DNA from 3 places in the Mangrovibacter sp. MFB070 genome. Region 1 is predicted to be linked to each of the others. Evidence: predicted binding sites of a transcription regulator. Region 1 holds the regulator's gene; each other region holds the start of a gene.

What was found. The regulator PhoB, encoded in region 1, activates phosphate uptake and scavenging genes when phosphate is short. The targets are predictions, from matches to a motif close to CTGTCATAAAACTGNCNNAT.
Region 2: pstS (phosphate ABC transporter substrate-binding protein PstS) is a predicted target of PhoB. The motif match lies at 5,635-5,654, and genes of this name have one in related genera.
Region 3: pitA (inorganic phosphate transporter PitA) is a predicted target of PhoB. The motif match lies at 5,901-5,920, and genes of this name have one in related genera.

The regions. Positions count from the first base shown of each region.
Region 1 is NZ_JJMI01000025.1:465,801-473,706, forward strand. Features, by position in the region: gene proY (proline-specific permease ProY) at 1-611, opposite strand, end outside; gene brnQ (branched-chain amino acid transporter carrier protein BrnQ) at 681-2,000, opposite strand; gene phoR (phosphate regulon sensor histidine kinase PhoR) at 2,481-3,791, opposite strand; gene phoB (phosphate response regulator transcription factor PhoB) at 3,814-4,503, opposite strand; gene sbcD (exonuclease subunit SbcD) at 4,756-5,964, shown strand; gene sbcC (exonuclease subunit SbcC) at 5,961-7,906, shown strand, end outside.
Region 2 is NZ_JJMI01000042.1:79,792-87,697, reverse strand. Features, by position in the region: gene DT73_RS19930 (right-handed parallel beta-helix repeat-containing protein) at 1-1,167, opposite strand, end outside; gene glmU (bifunctional UDP-N-acetylglucosamine diphosphorylase/glucosamine-1-phosphate N-acetyltransferase GlmU) at 1,497-2,867, shown strand; gene glmS (glutamine--fructose-6-phosphate transaminase (isomerizing)) at 3,055-4,884, shown strand; gene DT73_RS19915 (OsmC family protein) at 4,997-5,470, shown strand; gene pstS (phosphate ABC transporter substrate-binding protein PstS) at 5,747-6,790, shown strand; gene pstC (phosphate ABC transporter permease PstC) at 6,861-7,820, shown strand; gene pstA (phosphate ABC transporter permease PstA) at 7,820-7,906, shown strand, end outside.
Region 3 is NZ_JJMI01000044.1:32,231-40,136, reverse strand. Features, by position in the region: gene prlC (oligopeptidase A) at 17-2,059, shown strand; gene rsmJ (16S rRNA (guanine(1516)-N(2))-methyltransferase RsmJ) at 2,068-2,823, shown strand; gene uspA (universal stress protein UspA) at 2,881-3,324, opposite strand; gene uspB (universal stress protein UspB) at 3,722-4,057, shown strand; gene pitA (inorganic phosphate transporter PitA) at 4,293-5,786, opposite strand; gene DT73_RS20435 (NAD(P)/FAD-dependent oxidoreductase) at 6,012-7,205, shown strand; gene DT73_RS20430 (LysR family transcriptional regulator) at 7,214-7,906, opposite strand, start outside.

The DNA.
Region 1 (7,906 bases):
GACATAATCATCCCCAGCCAGCCATTACTGAAGAACCCGCCATTACTCCACAGGTTATGGACCCCGGTTGGTTCTCCACCATTGCCGATACCCCACAGAATAATCCCCACCCCGGCCACAATCATGATGATAATCGTGGCGACTTTAAAGAATGAGAACCAAAACTCCAGTTCCCCGAAGACTTTGACACTCATCAGGTTGATGGCGCAAATAATCAGCACCACACTCAACACCCAGATCCAGTGCGGCACAGTCGGGAACCAGACGCCCATATAAATACCGAATGCGGTTACATCCGCAATGGCGACAATCAGTATTTCAAAACAGTAGGTCCAGCCAGTGATATACCCTGCTAACGGGCCGAGGTTTTCCTGGGCATAACGCGAAAACGAACTTGCAGAAGGGTTGTGTACCGACATCTCGCCCAGAGCACGCATTATGATGTAAGCGGCAATACCGCCAATAATGTATGCCAGCAATACACTGGGGCCTGCCATTTTTATCGCATCCGCGGAGCCGTAAAACAGGCCGGTACCAATTGCCGAGCCCAGCGCCATAAAGCGGATGTGACGCGTACTCAGACCACGTTTGAGTTTGTTCGCGTTTTCCATGTTTCTCTTACCATCTGACAAAATAAAAAACCACGGAGCAGAACCCCGTGGTTAAACAAATAATTCTGTTTAGTGAGCTGTGGATGCCACTTCACCACCAGCGACTTTATCCCAGACAACAGAGATAAGCAGCATCACAAGCGTTGGCATCAACCAGGCCAGCCCTTCTTCTGCCAACGGCAAATGGGTTGACCATGCGGGCAGAATACCGCTGAAAGGTGAAGCTTTCACGCCATCAATTAACCCAAATAACAGGCTGATTAACATGCCTGGAGCAATAATACGCGTTGGGTTACTCCACCACGGGCGGGTGAAACTTAATATGACCAGCACAATACAAGGCGGGTAGATAGCCGTAAGCACCGGCACCGAAATGTTGATCAAGTGGGTTAAACCGAGGTTAGACACCACCATAGAAAACAGGCCCAGAATAAATACCAGAGTGCGGTATGAAACCGGCAAATACTGGGCAAAGAATTCAGCACAGGCACAAGTCAGCCCTACTGCCGTTACCATACAGGCAACAAAAATGAGTATTGCCAGCAACAGGCTGCCATAAACACCAAACGTATGCTGAACATAAGCATGGAGAATAGCCGCACCGTTTGCAGACTGAGCCACCAAAGAACTGCTGTCAGAGCCAAGGCGGAACAGGCACAAATACAACAGTGTCAGGCCGACACCAGCAATCAGACCAGCCCAAATCGTGTAACGGGTTAACAGGCGTGACTCGGTTACACCGCGGGAGCGTGCAGCATTAACAATAACAATACCGAACACCAGTGCGCCCAGAGTATCCATGGTCAGATAGCCATTAACGAACCCATTAGAAAACGCAGCATTCTGGTATGCCTCGGTTGCGTCACTCAAGCCGCCTGCGGGCCAGAAAATTGCAGCACCGCCCAGAATGATTAATGCGACGATTTTTACGGGAGCCAGAAAGTGGCCTACGGTATCCAGCAACTTCCCGGGGTAGAGGGAAATCCCAATCACCAGCGCAAAATAAATCAGGCTGTAAATCAGTAAAGGGGTGGAACCATCGCCTGCCAGCGGAGCGATCCCTACTTCAAATGACACGGTTGCTGTGCGGGGGGTTGCAAAAAATGGCCCAACAGCCAGATAACAGATAGTAGCCAGCACCAGGCCTGCATGGCGGCCAATAGGTGAACTGAGGTTATCAATACCGCCGCCGACTTTTGCCAGCGAGATAACAGTGAGAACGGGCAAACCCACTGCAGTAATAAGGAAACCAATTGCCGCAACCCAAACATGTGGGCCTGCCTGCAAACCGACCATGGGCGGGAAAATAATGTTCCCTGCGCCAACAAACAACGCAAAGGTCATAAAACCTAATGCGATGATGTCACGGGATGTTAATTGACGGGTCATATTGTACTTGTAGCCTGTGGATGTGGTTATGTTGTTTGCAAAAACGAAAACCTGAATGGCCGGAAACACACTACGCTGAACGCCCCGAAAACCGGTAACGGGTATGACTATGCTGAATAGCGGCCACAGACAGAAAATGTGAATGGCCAACAACATAGCATGTACAGCGGGATATGCTCATGATTAACCATAATTAAGAATAGTTTTCCGGTTAATAACGCAATCCTGGTGCATTCATGCACAAACAGGGGCGCAATTAAAACGCTTATAGCGTTTAAAGGCAAGAAGCGATCCGAAAACAAGCGACTTATTCCGTGATCAAACTAATAAGCAGACATTATCGCTATTTTATCGTCATAAGAACCGCTTATAGTTCGAACAAAAAGTCGCCATCACGATGCATTTGTTTCATTCATTCTGCGAGACAAAAGAAAACAGGCCATAAATATGGCCTGCAGGAAAGTTATGTTTACAGTTGAATCAGGCCTGAGCTGCCAGCACCTTGTTACTTACCAGCAAACGCTCTGGTAACTCAAAAGAAAAACAGCTTCCTTTGCCTGGTGCACTTTCAATACTCAGGCGGGCATCATGATGGGTAAGCGCATGTTTGACTATTGCCAGGCCAAGACCACTGCCTCCGGTCTGGCGAGAGCGAGCTTTATCTACCCGGTAAAAACGCTCTGTCAGGCGTGGCAGGTGCTCAGGAGAGATCCCCGGCCCATTATCCTGCACAGAGAAACGCGCGCCATGAGCCACTTTTTCCCATTTAACCTGAATAAGTGTCCCTTCCGGGGTGTGGTTCACTGCGTTATAGACCAGGTTAGACATAGCGCTACGGAGCTGTTCTTCACTACCGTAAACCTGTAACGCCGGGTCAACCGTAAAGCTTATCTGGTGGCGCCCCTGGCTCAGGGTTTGCGCTTCACGATCCACCAGGCGCAGCATCAGCGGAACGTCAATTTTATCTGTAAGGCTCAGCGCCGGTGCCGCTTCAATACGAGATAACGTCAGCAACTGGCGAACCAAACCCTCCATACGAGAGGTTTGCTCCCGCATAGTGACCAACGCTTTTTCCCGCACCACGCCTTCCAGCGGCTGGTCCTGCATCATTTCCAGGTAGCCCTGCAACACGGTCAGTGGGGTACGCAATTCGTGGCTGACATTCGCAAAAAAGTTACGCCGGGCGCCTTCAAGCTGGTGCATCTGGGTTACATCACGCACCACCATCAACCACTGGCCGTCGGTGTAAGGCATGATACGAAATTCAAGATGGCGGCCATTGTTCAGCACCTGGTTGAAAGGGCGCGCAAAATCGCGTTTTTTGATGTACTGGTTAAATTCCGGGTAGCGCAGCAAATTGACAATGTTTTGCCCGTTGTCATCTGGCCACCGTAAATTAAGCAACTGAATAGCAAGGCCATTACACCAAAATATGGCACCGACCTCTGTCATCATGACCAGTGCGTCCGGCAAAGATTCCGCGCCACTGCGAAACCGCTTGATCAGGTTACCCAGTTCTTTGCGCCGCTTTTTATTGCGCATCTGCATCTGGTGAATACCATACATCAAGGGTTCCCAGCTCCCGGAACCTGTTGGTGGCGTCATACTGCGGTCAACCCACAGCCACCAGGAAAGGCGTAACAGGTTCCAAAAATGCCAGACAAGCAGGCCTGTCACACTCGCCAGTAAAAACCATGGGAGATAACCAAAGAACGCCCCCAGCAATAAAGCAGGTATGCAACACAACGCCAGTTCAAGTACCAGCCTTCGCCATGACAACCGTTCAAGCACGGGTCATACTCCATCCAGATAATTAAAAACGGGCTGAGAAGCGATAACCCGTACCGCGAACGGTTTGAACCATACGATCATGCCCACTGAGTTCCAGTGCCTTACGCAAACGGCGAATGTGAACATCTACCGTTCTGTCCTCAACGTAAACATTCGTTCCCCATACATGATTAAGGAGTTGTTCACGGCTGTAAACCCGTTCCGGGTGTGTCATGAAAAAATGCAGCAACTTAAATTCTGTCGGCCCCATATCCAGTGGGTTCTCACCAGTCATGACACGGTGAGAAGACGGATCCAGGCTGAGCCCCTGAATCTCAATCACTTCTTCTACTGCCATCGGAGAGATACGGCGCATCACCGCTTTAATACGCGCAACCAGTTCTTTGGGTGAAAACGGCTTGGTGATGTAATCATCTGCCCCAATTTCCAACCCTCTGACCCGGTCCTCTTCTTCACCGCGGGCCGTCAGCATGACTACCGGTATATCCCGTGTCATCGCTTCACGTTTCAGGTGCTTGATAAACTGAATCCCGGAGCCGCCCGGCAACATCCAGTCGAGTAAAATTAAATCCGGCCAGGGTTCGTTGAGCTGGTTTACCGCACTGTCATAATCTTCCGCCTCAACAGCCTGAAAACCATTTTGTTCGAGCACAAAACACACCATTTCACGAATGGGTGCTTCATCTTCCACAACCAGAATTCGTCTCGCCATAATCAGCCCTGTAAATATATACAATAATTTAACGCGGCGTCATTATGCGTCAGTTTTATGACAGTTTTATGAAAAAAATGACCATTACATGACCTGTCATATTATTTTATGACAAAGCGTTTCCTTCTGCTGCAAAGCAAGTAGTAACGCGCATTATCGCTGGAATCCGCTACGCAGCTTGCAACAACACACCTGCAACTTAATCCACCACATGTATATAATCACCACTTCGCTTTCTAACCAGGACAGGTTATGCGCATTCTTCACACTTCTGACTGGCATCTGGGGCAAAATTTCTATACCAAAAGCCGTGCTCCGGAACATGCAGCCTTTCTAAACTGGCTAACCGAAATGGTTGAACAGCACCAGGTTGACGCAGTCATCGTAGCGGGCGATATCTTCGATACAGGCTCACCGCCCAGTTACGCACGTGAATTGTATTACCGCTTTGTCGTTCAACTCCAGGCAACCGGCTGCACGCTCGTGGTGCTGGGCGGTAACCATGATTCCGTCGCCACACTGAACGAATCGCGTGAACTGTTGGGTTACCTCAATACCTGGGTTATCGCCAGTGCATCAGATACCGAAGCCCCCATTTTATTACCGCTTCGCAACGGGGAACCCGGTGCGGTACTCTGCCCGGTTCCTTTTTTACGCCCACGCGATATCCAGGTAAGCCAGTCCGGGCAAAGTGGCCAACAAAAGCAGCAAGAGCTGGTCGGGGCCATTCACCACTATTACCAGCAAGGCTACGAGGCAGCCTGTGACTTGCGCGGTAACCGCAAATTACCCATTATTGCCACCGGCCACCTGACAACCGTTGGAGCCAGCAAAAGCGATGCTGTGCGCGAAATCTATATCGGCACCCTTGATGCCTTCCCTGCCAGTGCATTTCCACCGGCTGATTATATTGCGCTGGGGCATATTCACCGCCCGCAAAAGGTCACCAGTAGTGAGCATATCCGCTACTGTGGGTCGCCCATTGCACTGAGTTTTGACGAAACCAACAGCACAAAAATGGTTCTGATGGTGGATTTCTCTGAAGGTGAACTGAGCGCCGTAACTCCACTCCCGGTGCCAGTAACCCAACCATTGTTAATGCTCAAAGGCTCACTGGAAAGCATTAAACAGCAACTGGAAGCCTGGCGGGATGCCCCTTCAACGCCTGTTACCTGGCTTGATATTGAACTCACTACAGACCAGTATCTCCACGACATGCAAAAACAGCTACAGGCACTAACCGCTGATTTACCAGTAGAAATTGTGTTATTGCGCCGCAGCCGCGAGCAACGGGAAAAAATCATCGCTAACCAACAAAAAGAAACCCTGAGCGAACTCAGTACCAGCGAAGTTTTTGAGCGCCGTCTGGCACAAGAAAATCTGGATGAAAGCCAGGCGTCGCGCCTGCGGGGGTTGTTTGCAGAAACCCTGCACCGCCTGGAAGAGGAACCCAAGTCATGAGAATTCTGACGCTGCGGTTAAAGAACCTCAATTCACTCAAAGGTGAATGGAAAATCGACTTTACTCAGTCGCCGTTCAACAGCAACGGTTTGTTTGCTATTACCGGGCCAACCGGCGCAGGCAAAACCACATTGCTGGATGCCATTTGCCTGGCGCTATATCACCAGACACCACGCCTCAGCACCATTTCCCAGTCCAGCAACGATTTGATGACGAGAGATACCGCAGAATGCCTTGCTGAGGTGGAATTCGAAGTTAAAGGTGTTGCCTGGCGTGCCTTCTGGAGCCAGAACCGGGCTCGCAACCAGCCCGATGGCAAACTCCAGGCACCAAGAGTGGAGCTGGCCCGTTGTGCAGATGGCAAAATTGTTGCCGACAAAGTGAAAGACAAGCTGGAAACCATTGCCCGCCTGACCGGGCTGGACTATGACCGGTTCACTCGCTCAATGTTGCTCTCCCAGGGGCAATTTGCCGCTTTTCTTAATGCCGATGCAAAAGCACGGGCAGAATTGCTGGAAGAACTCACCGGCACAGAAATTTATGGGCAAATCTCCGCACTGATTTTCGACACATGGAAACAACACAAACAGCAACTGGAACAGTTACAGGCTAAAGCCAGCGGCGTGCAATGCCTTACGGACGGTGAACGGGCAGCGCTGGAAAACCAGGTTGCCACTTTGGTACAGCAGGAGCAGCAGTTACTTAGGCAACAACGCCAGGTGCAGTCTGCAGTTCAGTGGTTGCAGCAATTAGCGCAGCAACAGCAGCAAATCAGCCAGCTTGAGCAAAAACTGGCTCAGGCAAAACGTGATTCTGAGGCAGCAGAACCAGACCGCGCACGCCTGGCACTCGCTCTGCCCGCCGAAAAGTTACGCCCGGTATGGCAACAATGTACAGGCCAGGAGGCACGGGTTCACCACCTGGAGCAGCAACTGGCTGTGTTGTCGCAACGCCTGAGTACCGCGGGCCAGGTACGCCAGCAGGTATGGCTCTCCGCCCGGAATAAATCCACTTATATAGAAACACAGCGCCAGGCTATTACTGGCTGGCTGGGCGAACACCAGGCCGTGGGTGAATGGCAGCACGAACTGGCTGGCTGGCGCAGTCGCTTTGCCCGCTACCGGGATGACAACAAACAGCTCGCAGCCTTGCAGCAAACCCTGGCAACGCAGCAAGAAAAACTGGCAGCGCAGGCGCACCCGGCACTCTCATTAACCGCAGACGAAACCATTGCACGTCTGGCAGAACACCAGCGCCACCAGGCTAAACGCGAACAACTCAGGCGGCTGGCATTTGAGTTTGCCCCGCTTCGCCAACAGCACCAACAGTTACAACAGCAACGAAATGAGCAACAGCAACGTTATCAACAGGCTGGGGAACAGCTTGCTGAACGGCGCAAAGCCTGGGCTGAAGTTAACCAGCAGTACCAGGATGTAGCCAGGATCTGTGAGCTGGAAAGCACCATTGTTAACCTGAATGCCGAGCGGGAACGCCTGCAGGCTGGGCAACCCTGCCCATTATGTGGAGCAACAGAGCACCCGGCAGTTGCCCATTACCAGGCATTGCAACCGGGCGAAAACCAGCGGCGCAAAGCTGAACTGGAAGAGCGTAAGCGCCTTCTGGCAGAAGAAGGCGCAACGTTAAAAGGCCAGCATGATGCACTGGCCGCACAAACAGAACAGTTAACCCGCCAGCAGGCCAGTGTTGAACAGTCACTGGAACGCTATCAGCAGCAATGGGCTGAATTGTGCCAGGCACTGAATCTTTCGGTAGCTCCGGGGGGCGATATCACCCAATGGTTAAGTGAAAGCGAGGCTTATCAGGCTCAACTTCAGGCTCACCAGGTATGGCTGGGGCAACAGGCACTGGTAGAACAGACCCGGGCACAAGTCACCGAATTATCACAATCATGCGAACAACAACGCCTCACCCTGCAAACCAC
Region 2 (7,906 bases), on a different contig from region 1:
CCCCTGAGGGCCGGCATAAATACGCTCACTGGAACTGGCGGCGATTTTTTCTACCACCAGCTTTTGGACCACGGGTTTGTCTGGTGCATTTGCAGGTGTGAAGTCCAGGGAAAACTGGTTGCCGTTCGCTAGAGAAGCGGGTTGAGTCATCATCTCCCCGGCTTTAACAGTTTTATTAGCCCCGATCACCACTTCATTTTGTGTGACTGACCAGGTGCCGTCGTAGTTTGCCCGGGCCTGAACGACATAGTCATTGCTGGCCGATTTATCAGAAGATGCAATTTGCGCCACGACAGGCCAGGGTTTTGCCACCCAGGCCGGAGACGCTTGGGTTTCTGCAGGTGTGGTAGTCAGCGTGGCATCTGAAATAGTGATTTTGGCATTACGCGAAGCAAAGAACCCCACGTAATAATGTTGCTTATCCTGCACTGTTACGCTGTCTGCGCCTTTTACCTGCTGGCTCACCCAGTCATCACTTCCTGCTGGTGCCCAGGAGGTAATATAGCCATCATTAGTGCGCTGTAATTTAAGGCGAAAAGTCCCGTTTTTCGCCAGGCTGATTTGTTCTTTGTAACTTTTCTTAGTGATGGCCGCGCCAGCATTACCCCATGGCTGGGATACACCCTGGCGGTACATTGCCTGCATTTTTACCTGGTCAGCATCTTTGCGGTCCTGCGTCATAATGGCGTTCATAACCATATTAGACGCCGAAGGAAACTCTTCATACCCGGGTTTTAATGGGTTCTGGCGTGGGTTACCCAGAATATCGCGCACCAGTAAACCGGCGCCTTCCTGAGCTGCGGGTTTGGCACCATTTTCCGGGCCAAATTGATTTACAGTAACAGTGGCCTGCAACGAGAAATTTTGGTCTGCCGGGAGTTGGGTATAGAAAAAGGTCAGTCCATCGTGGGAGTTGGCAATTTTCCCACCACGGCTTTCAATGGTTACCGGCTGGGATAAATCCGCTTTGCTGGTGGTATCCAGTTTTTTGCCCGCAATAGTGACATCATTCACTCCCACTTTTTCAGGCAGAACATTAGAGGAAAAATTCACATCTGTGGATTGCCCAAAAGTAATGGCATGCCAGATATGCGGTTGTTGTTGGGCGCAAACCTGTGCAGAAAGCACCGCACCACAAAGTGTTAGGGCAAAAGGAAGTTTTGACACTGTTGTCTCTCCGTATTGATTTGCCCGCATTATCACTAAAATGAAACGCTGTTTCTTTTATGTTTATCACAAAGGTTGATTTTTGAAATGCTGTTTTATTGGTCAGAATGTGGTTGTTTATTTTGAAACTAAAAATAAGTGTTAAACCATCATGTTACTGCTGATTTTTACAGCGTTTTAACGCAATTAACCGGGTAATAAAGCCGATATTGTGCAATAAGAGGAAAACCATGGCGGATTTAGCAACAATGTGTTTTATGATGCAAAATATGTAGCATTTATAACGCTAAATCGTTTTACTTCTTTCATCGTAACTAGTCAGGACGCTTATGTTAAATCGTTCGATGAGCGTGGTTATCCTTGCCGCAGGCAAAGGCACCCGCATGTATTCCGACCTCCCGAAAGTTCTGCATAACCTGGCTGGAAAGCCAATGGTGCAGCATGTTATCGACGCCGCGACCCAAATTGGGGCAAATCAGGTTCACCTGGTTTATGGCCATGGTGGTGATTTACTCAGGCAAACGCTCACCGAACCCCGGTTGAACTGGGTATTACAGGCGGAGCAACTGGGTACGGGCCATGCAATGCAGCAGGCTGCCCCCGCTTTTGCGGACGATGAAGATATCCTGATGTTGTACGGGGATGTCCCGCTGATTAGCGTTAATACACTGCAAAAACTGTGTGAAGCAAAACCAGAAGGTGGGATTGGCCTGTTAACGGTGACTTTGGATGACCCTACCGGTTATGGGCGCATTACTCGTGAAAACGGCAACGTGACCGGTATTGTTGAGCAAAAAGATGCCAGTGAAGAACAACTGAAGATTCAGGAAATAAACACCGGGATTCTGGTTGCCAGTGGCCGCGACCTGAAACGCTGGCTGGCTAATCTCAGCAATAACAATGCCCAGGGTGAATATTATATTACCGATATTATCGCTATGGCGTGGTCCGAAGGCCGCATGATTACCGCAGTGCACCCGGCTCGCCTGAGTGAAGTTGAAGGGGTTAATAACCGCCTGCAACTGGCTCGCCTTGAGCGGGTATACCAAACTGAAAATGCAGAGCGTTTACTGCTGGCTGGGGTGATGCTGCGGGATCCGGCTCGTTTTGACTTGCGTGGCAGCCTTGAGCATGGGCGCGATGTAGAAATTGACCCGGGTGTTATCATCGAAGGCCAGGTTAAACTGGGTAACCGGGTAAAAATTGGTGCGGGTTGTATTATTAAAAACAGCGTGATTGGTGATGATTGCGAACTCAGCCCGTACACGGTAATAGAAGACGCACAACTGGCACCAGCCTGTACTGTTGGCCCATTTGCCCGCCTGCGTCCGGGGGCTGAGCTGGGCGAAGGCGCGCATGTCGGTAACTTTGTTGAAATGAAAAAAGCGCGCCTGGGTAAAGGCTCAAAAGCGGGCCATCTGGCTTACCTTGGCGATGCGGACATCGGTAACAACGTTAATATTGGCGCGGGTACCATCACCTGTAATTACGATGGTGCCAATAAGCACCAGACACTCATTGGCGACGATGTGTTTGTCGGTTCAGATACTCAGCTGGTGGCACCTGTCAGTGTCGCGAAAGGCGCAACCATTGGCGCAGGTACTACGGTTACGCGCAATGTTGGCGAAAATGAACTGGTAATAACCCGGGTACCACAGAGGCATATTGCTGGCTGGTCACGCCCGGTTAAGAAGAAGTAATAACAGTATTCTTTGCAGTGGGCTCCGGCTCACTGTGAAAGGGCGAGGATAAAAAACAACCCGCCCGCACGCAAAATGCGTGCAATAAAACTATAACCCCACTCTCTACAAGGCTCGGGGGCCGGGAAACCGGGTATACAGGTCAGCGACAACGCATGGCGTAATGCCATTATCAGGACTAAAAACTATGTGTGGAATTGTTGGCGCGGTCGCGCAACGTGATATTGCTGAAATCCTTCTTGAAGGATTACGTCGTCTCGAATACCGCGGGTATGACTCAGCCGGTCTGGCTGTGGTGGATAACGAAGGGCACATGACGCGTCTGCGTCGCCTGGGGAAAGTACAAATGCTGGCACAGGCAGCGGAAGAACATCCGTTGCATGGCGGTACCGGTATTGCTCACACCCGTTGGGCAACCCATGGTGAACCTTCAGAAAGCAACGCGCACCCGCATGTTTCTGATTACATTGTAGTGGTTCACAACGGCATCATTGAAAACCACGAACCTTTGCGTGAATTGCTGGTATCCCGTGGTTATGTTTTTGTCTCTGAAACAGATACCGAAGTTATCGCTCACCTGGTCCACTGGGAAATGCAGCAGGGTGGTTCATTGCGTGATGCGGTTATGCGGGCAATTCCGCAACTCCGTGGTGCTTATGGCACGGTCATTATGGATATTCGTCACCCAGACACCCTTCTGGCAGCCCGTTCTGGCAGCCCGCTGGTGATTGGCCTGGGCATGGGCGAAAACTTTATCGCTTCAGACCAACTGGCACTGTTGCCGGTGACCCGCCGTTTTATCTTCCTGGAAGAGGGTGATATTGCTGAAGTAACGCGCCGCAGTGTGACGATTTTTGATACCACAGGTAAAGAAGTAACCCGCCCGGATATCGAATCCAGCCTGCAATATGACGCCGGTGATAAAGGCGTTTACCGCCATTACATGCAAAAAGAGATCTACGAACAGCCCAATGCTATCAAAAGCACACTGACTGGCCGTATTGCTCATAATGCCATTGATTTCAGCGAACTGGGGCCGCAGGGCGACGCACTGCTTGCTAAGGTTGAGCACATTCAAATCATCGCCTGTGGCACATCCTATAACTCCGGGATGGTTTCTCGTTACTGGTTTGAGTCGCTGGCAGGTATTCCTTGCGATGTCGAAATTGCATCTGAATTCCGTTACCGCAAATCAGCTGTACGCCATAACAGCCTGATGATCACTCTTTCTCAGTCTGGTGAAACTGCTGATACGCTGGCTGCATTGCGTTTATCAAAAGAACTGGGCTACCTGGGGTCACTGGCCATTTGTAACGTACCAGGCTCTTCTCTGGTGCGTGAGTCTGACCTGGCGTTAATGACCAAAGCAGGCACCGAAATTGGTGTGGCATCCACCAAAGCGTTTACTACACAGCTAACAGTTTTACTGATGCTGGTGGGTAAACTCTCCCGTCTGAAAGGCCTGGATGCTTCTGTTGAGCAGGATATCGTGCATGGTTTGCAGGCACTGCCAAACCGCATTGAACAAATGCTCTCTCAGGACAAGCGTATTGAAGCACTGGCGGAGAATTTCTCAGACAAGCACCATGCGCTGTTCCTTGGGCGTGGTGATCAGTACCCGATTGCGCTGGAAGGCGCGCTTAAACTGAAAGAGATCTCCTATATTCACGCTGAAGCTTATGCGGCTGGTGAACTCAAACATGGCCCGCTGGCGCTGATTGACGCAGATATGCCGGTTATTGTTGTGGCACCAAATAACGATCTGTTGGAAAAATTAAAATCCAACATCGAAGAAGTGCGTGCCCGTGGTGGCCAGTTGTATGTGTTTGCTGATCAGGATGCTGGTTTTGCCAGCAGCGACAACATGCACATTATTTCTCTGCCACATGTTGAAGAGGTGATTGCTCCTATCTTCTACACCGTGCCGTTGCAGCTGTTGGCTTACCACGTAGCCCTGATTAAAGGCACCGATGTGGATCAGCCGCGTAACCTGGCAAAATCCGTTACCGTCGAATAATTATTTATTCGTTCTGCCTTACCAGAAAATTAAAGCCCATCTTCAGATGGGCTTTTTTACGCGCCAGACACTATCTTTTAAACACACAAAAGAGTCTGAAAAGGAGAACGTGATGAAACGTGTACAGCATCATTACGCTGTTAATGTTGAATGGACGGGTAATACCGGCGAAGGAACATCCTCTTACCGCACCTACAGCCGCGACCATATCATCAGTGCCGGAGGTGGAGATAAAGCCGCCATAGCCGGGTCAGCAGACCCTGCCTTTTTAGGTGACCCAACCCGCTGGAACCCGGAAGAACTATTAGTTGCGGCAACATCTGCCTGCCATAAATTGTGGTACCTGCATTTATGTGCTGATGCCGGCATTGTGGTTCAGTCCTACACAGACACCCCGGAAGGTACGATGGTTGAAGAGCCAGAAGGGCGGTTTACTCAAATCCAGTTAAAACCTTGCGTGACGATTCGTGCGCAGGATGATGCGGAACTCGCCCGCAGCCTGCATCATAAGGCGCATCAATACTGCTTTATTGCTAACTCACTCAATTTCCCGGTTTTATGTGAGCCGGAAATCAAACAAGCCTGATCTGCCACCTGTTTTTTAGCCCCTGTTTTTGTCCTTAAATCAAAAATTACGAGGATAATCAGCAGGGGCGATGAGCATGAATTATACTCCTCTGACAAGAATATGATGTTTTTATTACAGTGTTTATCCTTGATCTATAAGGATAAAAACAGGTAAATCTCTTGTTGTCATAAAACTGTAATATTTCATACATTTTACTGTCATCTCTTTGTCCTATTTTGCACAGCGTAATCATTCTAAATAGAAGACAGACTCATTACCTCTGCAGGAGACATTATGAACATTATGCGTACCACCGTCGCAACTGTTGTCGCCGCGACCTTATCTCTGAGTGCTTTCTCTGCATTAGCAGCAGCCAGCCTGACCGGAGCCGGGGCTACGTTTCCTGCACCGGTTTACGCAAAATGGGCTGACACGTACCAGAAAGAAACAGGCAACAAAGTAAATTACCAAGGGATTGGTTCTTCTGGTGGTGTAAAACAGATTACTGCTCATACCGTTGATTTTGGTGCCTCAGACGCCCCATTGTCTGATGAAAGGCTGGAAAAAGAAGGTTTGTTCCAGTTCCCGACAGTGATTGGTGGTGTTGTTCTGGCCGTTAACTTGCCAGGTTTGAAATCCGGTGAACTGGTGCTGGATGGTAAAACACTGGGCGATATCTACCTGGGCAATATTAAAAAGTGGGATGACCCGGCCATTGCCAAACTCAACCCTGGCATGAAACTGCCTGCGCAGAATATCGCTGTGGTTCGCCGTGCCGACGGTTCAGGTACCTCTTTTGTTTTCACCAGCTACCTTGCAAAAGTTAATGATGAGTGGAAAGAGAAAGTTGGCACCGGAACCACCGTGAAATGGCCAACTGGCCTGGGCGGCAAAGGTAACGATGGTATTGCTGCTTTCGTACAGCGCCTGCCTGGCGCGATTGGTTATGTGGAATACGCATACGCCAAACAGAACAATCTGGCTTACACCAAACTGGTGTCAGCAGATGGCCAGCCTGTTAGCCCAACGGAAGAAAGCTTCTCCAATGCGGCGAAAGGGGCAGACTGGAGCAAATCCTTTGCACAGGATTTGACTAATCAAAAAGGGGCTGATGCGTGGCCTGTCACCTCTACTACCTTTATTTTGGTTCACAAAGAGCAGAAGAAACCCGAAAGCGGTATCGAAGTGCTGAAGTTCTTTGACTGGGCTTATAAGCAAGGTGGTAAAGAGGCTACAGACCTGGACTATGCAACCTTACCTGACAGCGTTGTCGAGCAGGTTCGTGCGGCATGGAAAACCAGCGTAAAAGACAGCGACGGTAAACCGTTGTATCAGTAATTTGGATGTTACCTTTCCCGGAAAATCAGCATAATAGCTGGCTTTCCGGGCTCAATCAGAAGAGTAATATATGGCTGCAACAAAGCCTGCGTTTAATCCCCCAGGCAAAAAGGGCGATATGATCTTCAGCGCACTGGTCAGACTGGCTGCGCTGATTGTGTTATTTCTGCTGGGTGGCATTATTGTCTCCCTTATCTTTTCTTCATGGCCAAGTATCCAGAAGTTCGGCTTTTCATTCCTGTGGACCAAAGACTGGGATGCGCCGAATGATATTTACGGTGCGCTGGTGCCTATTTACGGCACATTAGTGACATCGTTTATTGCTCTGCTGATTGCAGTGCCAGTGAGTTTCGGTATTGCGTTATTTCTTACTGAACTCGCACCTGGCTGGTTGCGCCGCCCGCTGGGTATTGCCATTGAATTGCTGGCTGCTATCCCCAGTATCGTTTATGGCATGTGGGGGTTGTTCATCTTCGCGCCCCTGTTCGCGACCTATTTCCAGGCACCCGTGGGCGATATCCTCTCTGCTATACCTTTCGTTGGCGCACTGTTTTCTGGCCCGGCTTTCGGTATTGGGATCCTGGCCGCAGGTGTGATTCTGGCCATCATGATTATCCCTTACATCGCGGCTGTTATGCGTGATGTGTTCGAACAGACTCCTACGTTAATGAAAGAGTCAGCCTATGGTATTGGCTGCACAACCTGGGAAGTTATCTGGCGTATTGTTCTGCCATTTACCAAAAATGGGGTAATTGGCGGGGTGATGCTGGGGCTCGGGCGCGCACTGGGTGAAACCATGGCTGTCACCTTTATTATTGGTAATACCTACCAACTGGACAGCGTTTCTCTGTATATGCCTGGCAACAGTATTACTTCTGCGCTGGCCAACGAATTTGCTGAAGCAGAGTCTGGCCTGCACGTTGCAGCATTGATGGAACTGGGCCTGATTCTGTTTGTTATCACCTTTATTGTACTGGCGATTTCTAAGCTCATGATTATGCGGCTGTCGAAGAACGAGGGGGCACGCTAATGGCAACGTTAGAAATGCAAAATGCCCAGGCACTGGCGGAAACCCGCCGCAAAATGCAGGCTCGCCGCCGCTTTAAAAATCGCATT
Region 3 (7,906 bases), on a different contig from region 1:
TATTTGGGACTGCGCTATGACCAATCCATTACTTACCGATTTTACTCTTCCGCCGTTTTCTGCAATCAAGCCTGAACATGTTGTGCCAGCCGTAACCGACGCACTGGGCGCCTGCCGTGCCGCAGTTGAGCAGGTGGTGGCGCAGGGTGCGCCCTGGACATGGGATAATTTGTGCCAGCCACTGGCGGAAACCGACGACAGGCTGGGGCGGATTTTCTCACCGGTAAGCCACCTCAATTCGGTCAAAAACAGCCCGGAATTGCGTGCGGCGTATGAACAAACCCTGCCGTTGTTATCCGAATACAGCACCTGGGTTGGGCAGCACGAAGGCCTGTACCAGGCGTATCGCAACCTGCGCGATGGCGAACATTACGCCAGCCTGAGCGTGGCACAGAAAAAAGCAGTGGATAACGCACTGCGAGACTTTGAATTGTCCGGTATTGGTCTGCCGAAAGACAAACAGAAACGCTATGGTGAGATTGCGGCACGGTTGTCTGAACTGGGCTCGGCTTACAGCAATAATGTGCTGGATGCCACCATGGGCTGGAGCAAACTGATTACCGATGAATCCCAACTGGCGGGGATGCCAGAAAGCGCGCTGGCTGCGGCCAAAGCTCAGGCAGAAGCGAAAGAGCAGGATGGCTGGTTACTGACGCTGGATATCCCGAGCTACCTGCCAGTAATGACCTATTGCGATAACGCAGAGTTGCGTGAAGAGATGTACCGCGCGTACAGCACGCGTGCTTCTGACCAGGGGCCAAATGCCGGTAAGTGGGATAACACGCCAATCATGGAAGAGATCCTGGCATTGCGCCACGAATTGGCTGAGCTGCTGGGCTTTGGTAGTTATGCCGAAAAATCTCTGGCAACCAAAATGGCGGAAAACACCGGGCAGGTGCTGGATTTCCTGACCGATTTAGCCAAACGCGCACGCCCTCAAGGTGAAGCGGAACTGGCTCAATTGCGTGCTTTCGCCCGTGAGCATTATGGTGTGGAAGAACTGAACCCGTGGGATCTCACCTGGTATGGCGAGAAGCAAAAACAGCACCTCTACAGTATCAGCGACGAACAACTGCGCCCTTATTTCCCGGAGAGCAAGGCAGTAAATGGCCTGTTCGAAGTAGTGAAACGCATTTACGGTATTACCGCGAAAGAACGCCATGATGTGGACGTATGGAACCCGGATGTACGTTTCTTCGAACTCTATGATGAGCAGGGCGACCTGCGTGGCAGTTTCTATCTCGACCTGTATGCCCGTGAGCACAAACGGGGTGGTGCGTGGATGGATGACTGCGTGGGCCAACTGCGTAAAGCCGATGGTTCGTTGCAAAAACCCGTTGCTTACCTGACTTGCAACTTTAACCGCCCGGTGAATGGCAAACCGGCCCTGTTTACCCATGATGAAGTCACGACGTTGTTCCATGAGTTCGGGCATGGCCTGCACCATATGCTGACACGTATTGATACCGCGGGTGTTTCCGGAATCAACGGTGTGCCCTGGGATGCAGTCGAACTGCCAAGCCAGTTTATGGAAAACTGGTGCTGGGAACCGGAAGCGCTGGCATTTATTTCTGGCCATTACGAAACCGGTGAACCGCTGCCACAGTCTTTGCTGGATAAAATGCTGGCGGCGAAAAATTACCAGGCGGCGATGTTTATTCTGCGCCAGCTTGAGTTCGGCCTGTTTGATTTCCGCCTGCATGCTGAGTTTTCTCCGCAACAGGGGGCAAAAATTCTCGAAACACTGGCAGAAATCAAAAAACAGGTGGCTGTGGTGCCTTCTCCGGCGTGGGGGCGCTTCCCGCATGCCTTCAGCCATATCTTTGCTGGCGGCTATGCTGCGGGCTATTACAGCTACCTGTGGGCCGATGTCCTGGCAGCGGATGCGTTTTCCCGGTTCGAGGAAGAGGGTATTTTCAACCGTGAGACTGGTCTGTCCTTCCTGGAAAACATCTTAAGCCGTGGCGGTTCCGAAGAGCCAATGACACTGTTCAAACGCTTCCGTGGCCGTGAACCACAACTGGATGCCATGCTGCACCATTACGGTATTCAGGGCTGAGATTAACAGTGAACATTTGTTTGTTAGCTGAAACAGGCGCCGATTCCGGCGCCTTATCTGTTCTGGCGGCTCGCTGGGGGTTAACCCACGATGAAAATAATGCCATGGCACTGGTACTGACTGCTTCTCACCTGGAATTACGCAAGCGGGATGAGCCAAAGCTTGGCGGTATTTATGTCGACTTTGTTGCTGGCGCGATGGCTCACCGGCGCAAATTTGGCGGCGGGCGAGGGGAAGCGGTTGCAAAAGCGGTTGGCGTGAAAGGTGACTATTTACCTGATGTAGTGGATGCGACAGCAGGGCTTGGGCGCGATGCCTTTGTGCTGGCCTCTGTCGGCTGCCATGTGAGGATGCTGGAACGCCACCCGGTGGTGGCTGCTTTGCTGGATGATGGCCTGAATCGTGGTTACCAGGACCCGGAAATTGGTGGCTGGTTGCGTGAACGGCTGGCACTGATCCACGGTTCGAGCCTGACAGCACTGGAAGGGCTGGAACCCCGCCCGCAGGTGGTTTACCTCGACCCGATGTATCCCCATAAGCAAAAAAGTGCACTGGTAAAAAAAGAGATGCGGGTGTTTCAGTCACTGGTGGGCGCAGACGACGATGCTGATGCGTTGCTGGCCCCTGCACAACGGCTGGCAACTAAACGGGTGGTCGTGAAACGCCCGGATTATGCCCCGGCGCTGGCAGGTGTCGAAACCCGTTCCGCTATCACCACCAAAAACCACCGCTTTGATATTTACCCCGGAACACCACTCGCCTGAAAAAACACCCTTGCCGCAGTGGCAAGGGTGCGCTTTATGTTTAAGGCATATTACCCGTTATGCTTCTTCGTCGTCGTCGTCATTGAGCGGCACAATCAGCATATCGACATGAACAGTATTGATAAGCTGGCGCGCTGAAGACATCAGTTTGCTCCAGAAGTCCTGATGATGGCCGCATACCACAAGGTCAACGTCATATTTACGAATGGCATCCACCAGAACCTGGCCCAGATCACCACTGCCACTCAGGGTTTCAGTAATCGGGTAGTTTGCGCCGGTGGACAATTCAGTCAGAGCGTGATGAGTTTCTTCGGAGATCCGTTTCTGCATATCGCCCAGGTTCACATCAATAAGACCTGTATATAAGTCTGAGTAGTTTACGTCGACGTGGATCAGCGAGATTTTCGCATTGTAGGGGCGGGCCATGGATACCGCTTTTTCAACCAGAACTTTGCTTTCCGGAGAAAGATCTACCGCAATCAGAATATGTTTGTAAGCCATAATGTTATTCCTTCCATAAGCTGTCGATGAACACATGGACAGGAGAACAACCCAGGCAATTTTGGTCTCCTGTGCGCCCGTACCAGCCCGGCTGGTTTACGGGAGCGACTTCCAGCGTAATGACCTCAGGTACTGAATCCTTAACTACATTATAGCGCGACAGTCACGCAGTCAATTTGCGCCAGGTTGATATATAACAATCAATTACCTGTTTTGTGCAGTTGTTATCGGTTTGTTGTATGGAAAAAAAAACAACCTGCGACCTACACTATTTAATAAGGCATGCCGATATACCTATTATGGCTGGGCGCCTGTAGCTCACTGACCCTTTTGCTGACTGTCTGTTTTTGGGGAGCGATATTGTCCGGAGTGGCCGGAAAATCGCCGGGGAGGATGTATGATCAGCACCATTGCGTTGTTTTGGGCGTTGTGTGTCGTATGTGTCATCAATATGGCGCGTTACTTCTCATCGTTACGTGCGTTACTGGTGGTGCTACGAGGCTGTGATCCTTTACTGTATCAGTACGTTGATGGTGGTGGGTTCTTCACATCACATGGTCAACCAAGCAAACAAATGCGCCTGGTGAGATACATTTATGCCAGACGGTATTCAGACCATCATGACGATGAATTTATTCGCCGCTGTGAACGGGTTCGCCGCCAGTTTATCCTGACAAGTTCGCTGTGTGGGTTAGTCATTGTGAGCCTGGTCGGCCTGGCTATTTGGCACTGAGCTGAATGGAATGTGCGCTGAAAGGGTAAGATTAAGCGGGCCTTACAGCCCGCTTATGGCCGATGACAATCCTCATTTCCGCACAGAACCAGAGGGTGTCACCCAATCAAAAACAAGGAAAATCAATTCATTGATTTTCGGCTACTAACTAAAAAGAAGGAAAAACCACGTTTTTTCCTTCTTTTTCATCAATATGAAGCGGGCCTTACAGCCCGCTTATGGCGAAATCTTAAAATCAGATCAGGTGCAGTGACAGCCAGTACAGGCAGCCGGAAAGCAGAATGGCAGCAGGAAGAGTAAATATCCATGCCATCAGAATGCTTTTAACCGTGCGGCTTTGTAACCCGCCGCCATCAACCAGCATGGTACCGGCAACAGAAGACGACAACACGTGGGTGGTGGACACTGGCATGCCGGTGTAGCTGGCAATACCGATGGAAACCGCAGCGGTCATCTGTGCAGACATCCCTTGTGCGTAAGTCATGCCTTTCTTACCGATTTTCTCACCAATAGTGGTGGCAACACGGCGCCAGCCAATCATGGTACCGATACCCAGGGCCAGCGCTACCGCCATAATAATCCAGATGGGCGCGTATTCGATGGTGCTCAGCATGTCGCCTTTGAGTTTCTTGAGGTAACGTTTATCGTCGGAGTTGGTTTCCGGCAGATTAGCCACTTTGTCTGTCGTATCGGCAATACACAGCATCATACGGCGTAAATGGCTGCGTTGCTCCAGGCTCAATTTTTCATAGCTGTCGAGGTTGGCTAACAGGCCTTTGGCAGTATCCAGCGCAAACACAGCACGGCTGGCATCGCAATGGAACTCATGGGCTTCACCCGGGATTGGCTCCAGATTAGCCGGAGGAGCCATATCAATGACATGTTTAAATGCTTCACCATGCTGCTGGAAGTAGAGTTCGACGTTAGTGACGGCATCCCGGGTACGGGTGATGTCGTAACCTGTTGAATTCATGTTTACCACAAAACCGGCAGGGGCCACGCCAATCAGCACCAGCATAATCAGCCCGATACCTTTCTGCCCGTCGTTCGCGCCATGGGAGAAACTAACGCCAATAGCAGAAACAATCAGAGCGATACGCGTCCAGAATGGCGGCCTTTTTTTACCATCCTGCTTTTCGCGCTCAGCAGGCGTTAAGTGGACACGGCGGCGCTTTTTGGTGCCGTTCCAGTAGCGGCGCAATAAATACACCAGCCCGCCCGCCAGAACCAGGCCGACAATTGGAGAAACGATTAGGGAGGCAAAAATATTGATAACTTTTGGAATATTGAGTGCATCCACAACAGATGTACCAGTCATCAGAGCGTTCGTCAGGGCAATACCTATAATGGCGCCGATCAGAGTATGAGAGCTGGATGCCGGTAATCCAAAGTACCAGGTGCCAAGGTTCCAGATAATGGCGGCAAGCAACATGGAAAACACCATGGCAAGACCGTGTGCGGAACCTACATTCAATAATAAGTCTGTTGGCAGCATGTGAACGATGGCATAAGCAACACTCAGCCCGCCCAACAGGACGCCGAAGAAGTTAAATACCGCAGCCATCATAACAGCCAGCTGTGAACGCATCGCACGCGTATAAATGACGGTAGCGACAGCGTTTGCGGTATCGTGAAAACCATTGATGGCTTCGTAGAACAACACGAAGGCCAGTGCGAGAACCAATAACAACCCGGTATGCAAATCCAGGTCTGCAAAGAGATGTAGCATAGACGTTAAGCCATTCTGTGGACATGAACGCGGCGCATTATCCAGGACAACTGCGCCGGGGGCAAAGTGAAAATAGACTTTTTTTGATTTAAATTGCGTCGCTTTTTTCGCTGGCTGTCATTAACTTGTAATAATTCAATGGGATATCTGAAAGATTGGCTTTTGTGCTGGTGTGATTAACGGACTATCTTTACAATTCGCCGCCAGATAAAACAGGGGGAAAGTGTGGAACAATTCGATGTGGTGGTGATTGGCGCGGGTGCGGCCGGGTTATTTTGTGCGGCTCAGGCCGGGCAGGCGGGTTTGCGCGTCATGGTACTGGACAACGGAAAAAAACCAGGCAGAAAAATTCTTATGTCTGGTGGTGGTCGTTGCAACTTTACTAACCTTTATATCGAACCTGCGGCCTATTTGAGCTCAAACCCCCATTTTTGCAAATCTGCCCTGGCACGCTATACCCAATGGGATTTTATCGACATGGTTTCCCGCCATGGTATTGCCTGGCATGAAAAGACGCTGGGGCAGTTATTTTGTGATGATTCAGCAGAACAAATTGTCACCATGCTGCTTGATGAGTGCCAGCAGGGTAACGTGACATTGCGGTTACGCAGTGAAGTGTTAACTATTGAACGCAATGAACAGGGCTATACGCTGCAGCTTAATGGCGCGGAAATTCACGCAAACAAGCTGGTGGTTGCCAGTGGCGGCTTGTCTATGCCCGGTCTGGGAGCCTCTCCTTTTGGCTATAAAGTCGCTGAGCAGTTTGGCCTCCCCGTATTGCCTACCCGGGCAGGCCTGGTGCCATTCACGCTGCATAAACCCTTGCTGGAACAGTTGCAAACTTTGTCCGGGGTATCGCTCCCTTCGGTGGTAACCGCGCAGGATGGCACACAATTTCGTGAAAATATTTTGTTCACGCACCGGGGCATGTCTGGCCCGGCAGTGCTGCAAATTTCCAGTTACTGGCGGGCTGGTGAACCGGTCATGGTTAACCTGGCCCCCGATGGAGGTGTGGATGCACTACTGGATGAACAACGCCAGTCGCACCCGAACCAGAGCCTGAAAAACACCCTGGCCATGTTATTACCAAAGCGGTTAATTGAAGTGCTGATGTCACTGGGATTGGTGCCGGATGTCACTCTGAAACAGCTTAATTCACGCCAGCAGGCGGAGCTGGTCGCACAACTGTCGCAGTGGGAAGTGGTGCCAAATGGCACCGAAGGTTACCGTACTGCCGAAGTAACGCTTGGCGGCGTCGATACCCATGCGCTTTCTTCCCGTACCATGGAAGCCCGCACAGTGCCCGGGCTCTATTTTATTGGTGAAGTGGTTGATGTCACCGGCTGGCTGGGTGGTTACAACTTCCAGTGGGCGTGGAGCTCCGCGTGGGCGTGTGCCCAGGCGCTGGCTGGCAACTAACCATTCAGTTAGTGAGCCTGCCTGGCATCGCCTTGCAGTTGTGCTGCCAGGTACTCCACAAACGCAGTAATCCGGTTATGGGGCGTGCGCTGAGGGAGCCAGACTGCGTAAATGTTTCCGCCAGTAGCCTGCCATTCCGGTAGTACATGTACCAGTTCACCGCTGGCAATACTGGGCTCTGCGTCCCACCAGGAACGCAGCAAAATGCCGTGCCCGTCGATTGCCATTCTCATGGCGACTTCCCCATCATTGGTCACCAGGTGGCCGTGAACTTTCTGGCTGATGGCCTGCTTTCCCCGGCTCATGCGCCACAAAGCAAAATCACTGTCAAATTGCTTAAGCAGAATACAACTGTGCTTTGCCAGGTCGTTTACACTGGCAGGCAACCCATGCTGTGCGGCATAACCTGGCGAACAACACAGCACTCGCGGGTTATCGCGCAGCTTGCGGGCCACCAGCCGGGCATCCGGCGGCTCACCAACCCGGATATCAATATCCATTTGTGCATCAAGGAAATTAAGCGGCTGGCTGGTGAGTTGCAGGGTGATATTCAGTTGCGGGTGAAGGGCGGCAAAACGCGATAAACAGGGTGCAACAAAACGCCGTCCAAAACCAAATGACGCATTAATGTTGAGCGACCCGCGTAACATTGGGTTTTGGCTGCTGATTCTGTCTTCCAGTTCGAGTAACTGGTCCAGCAA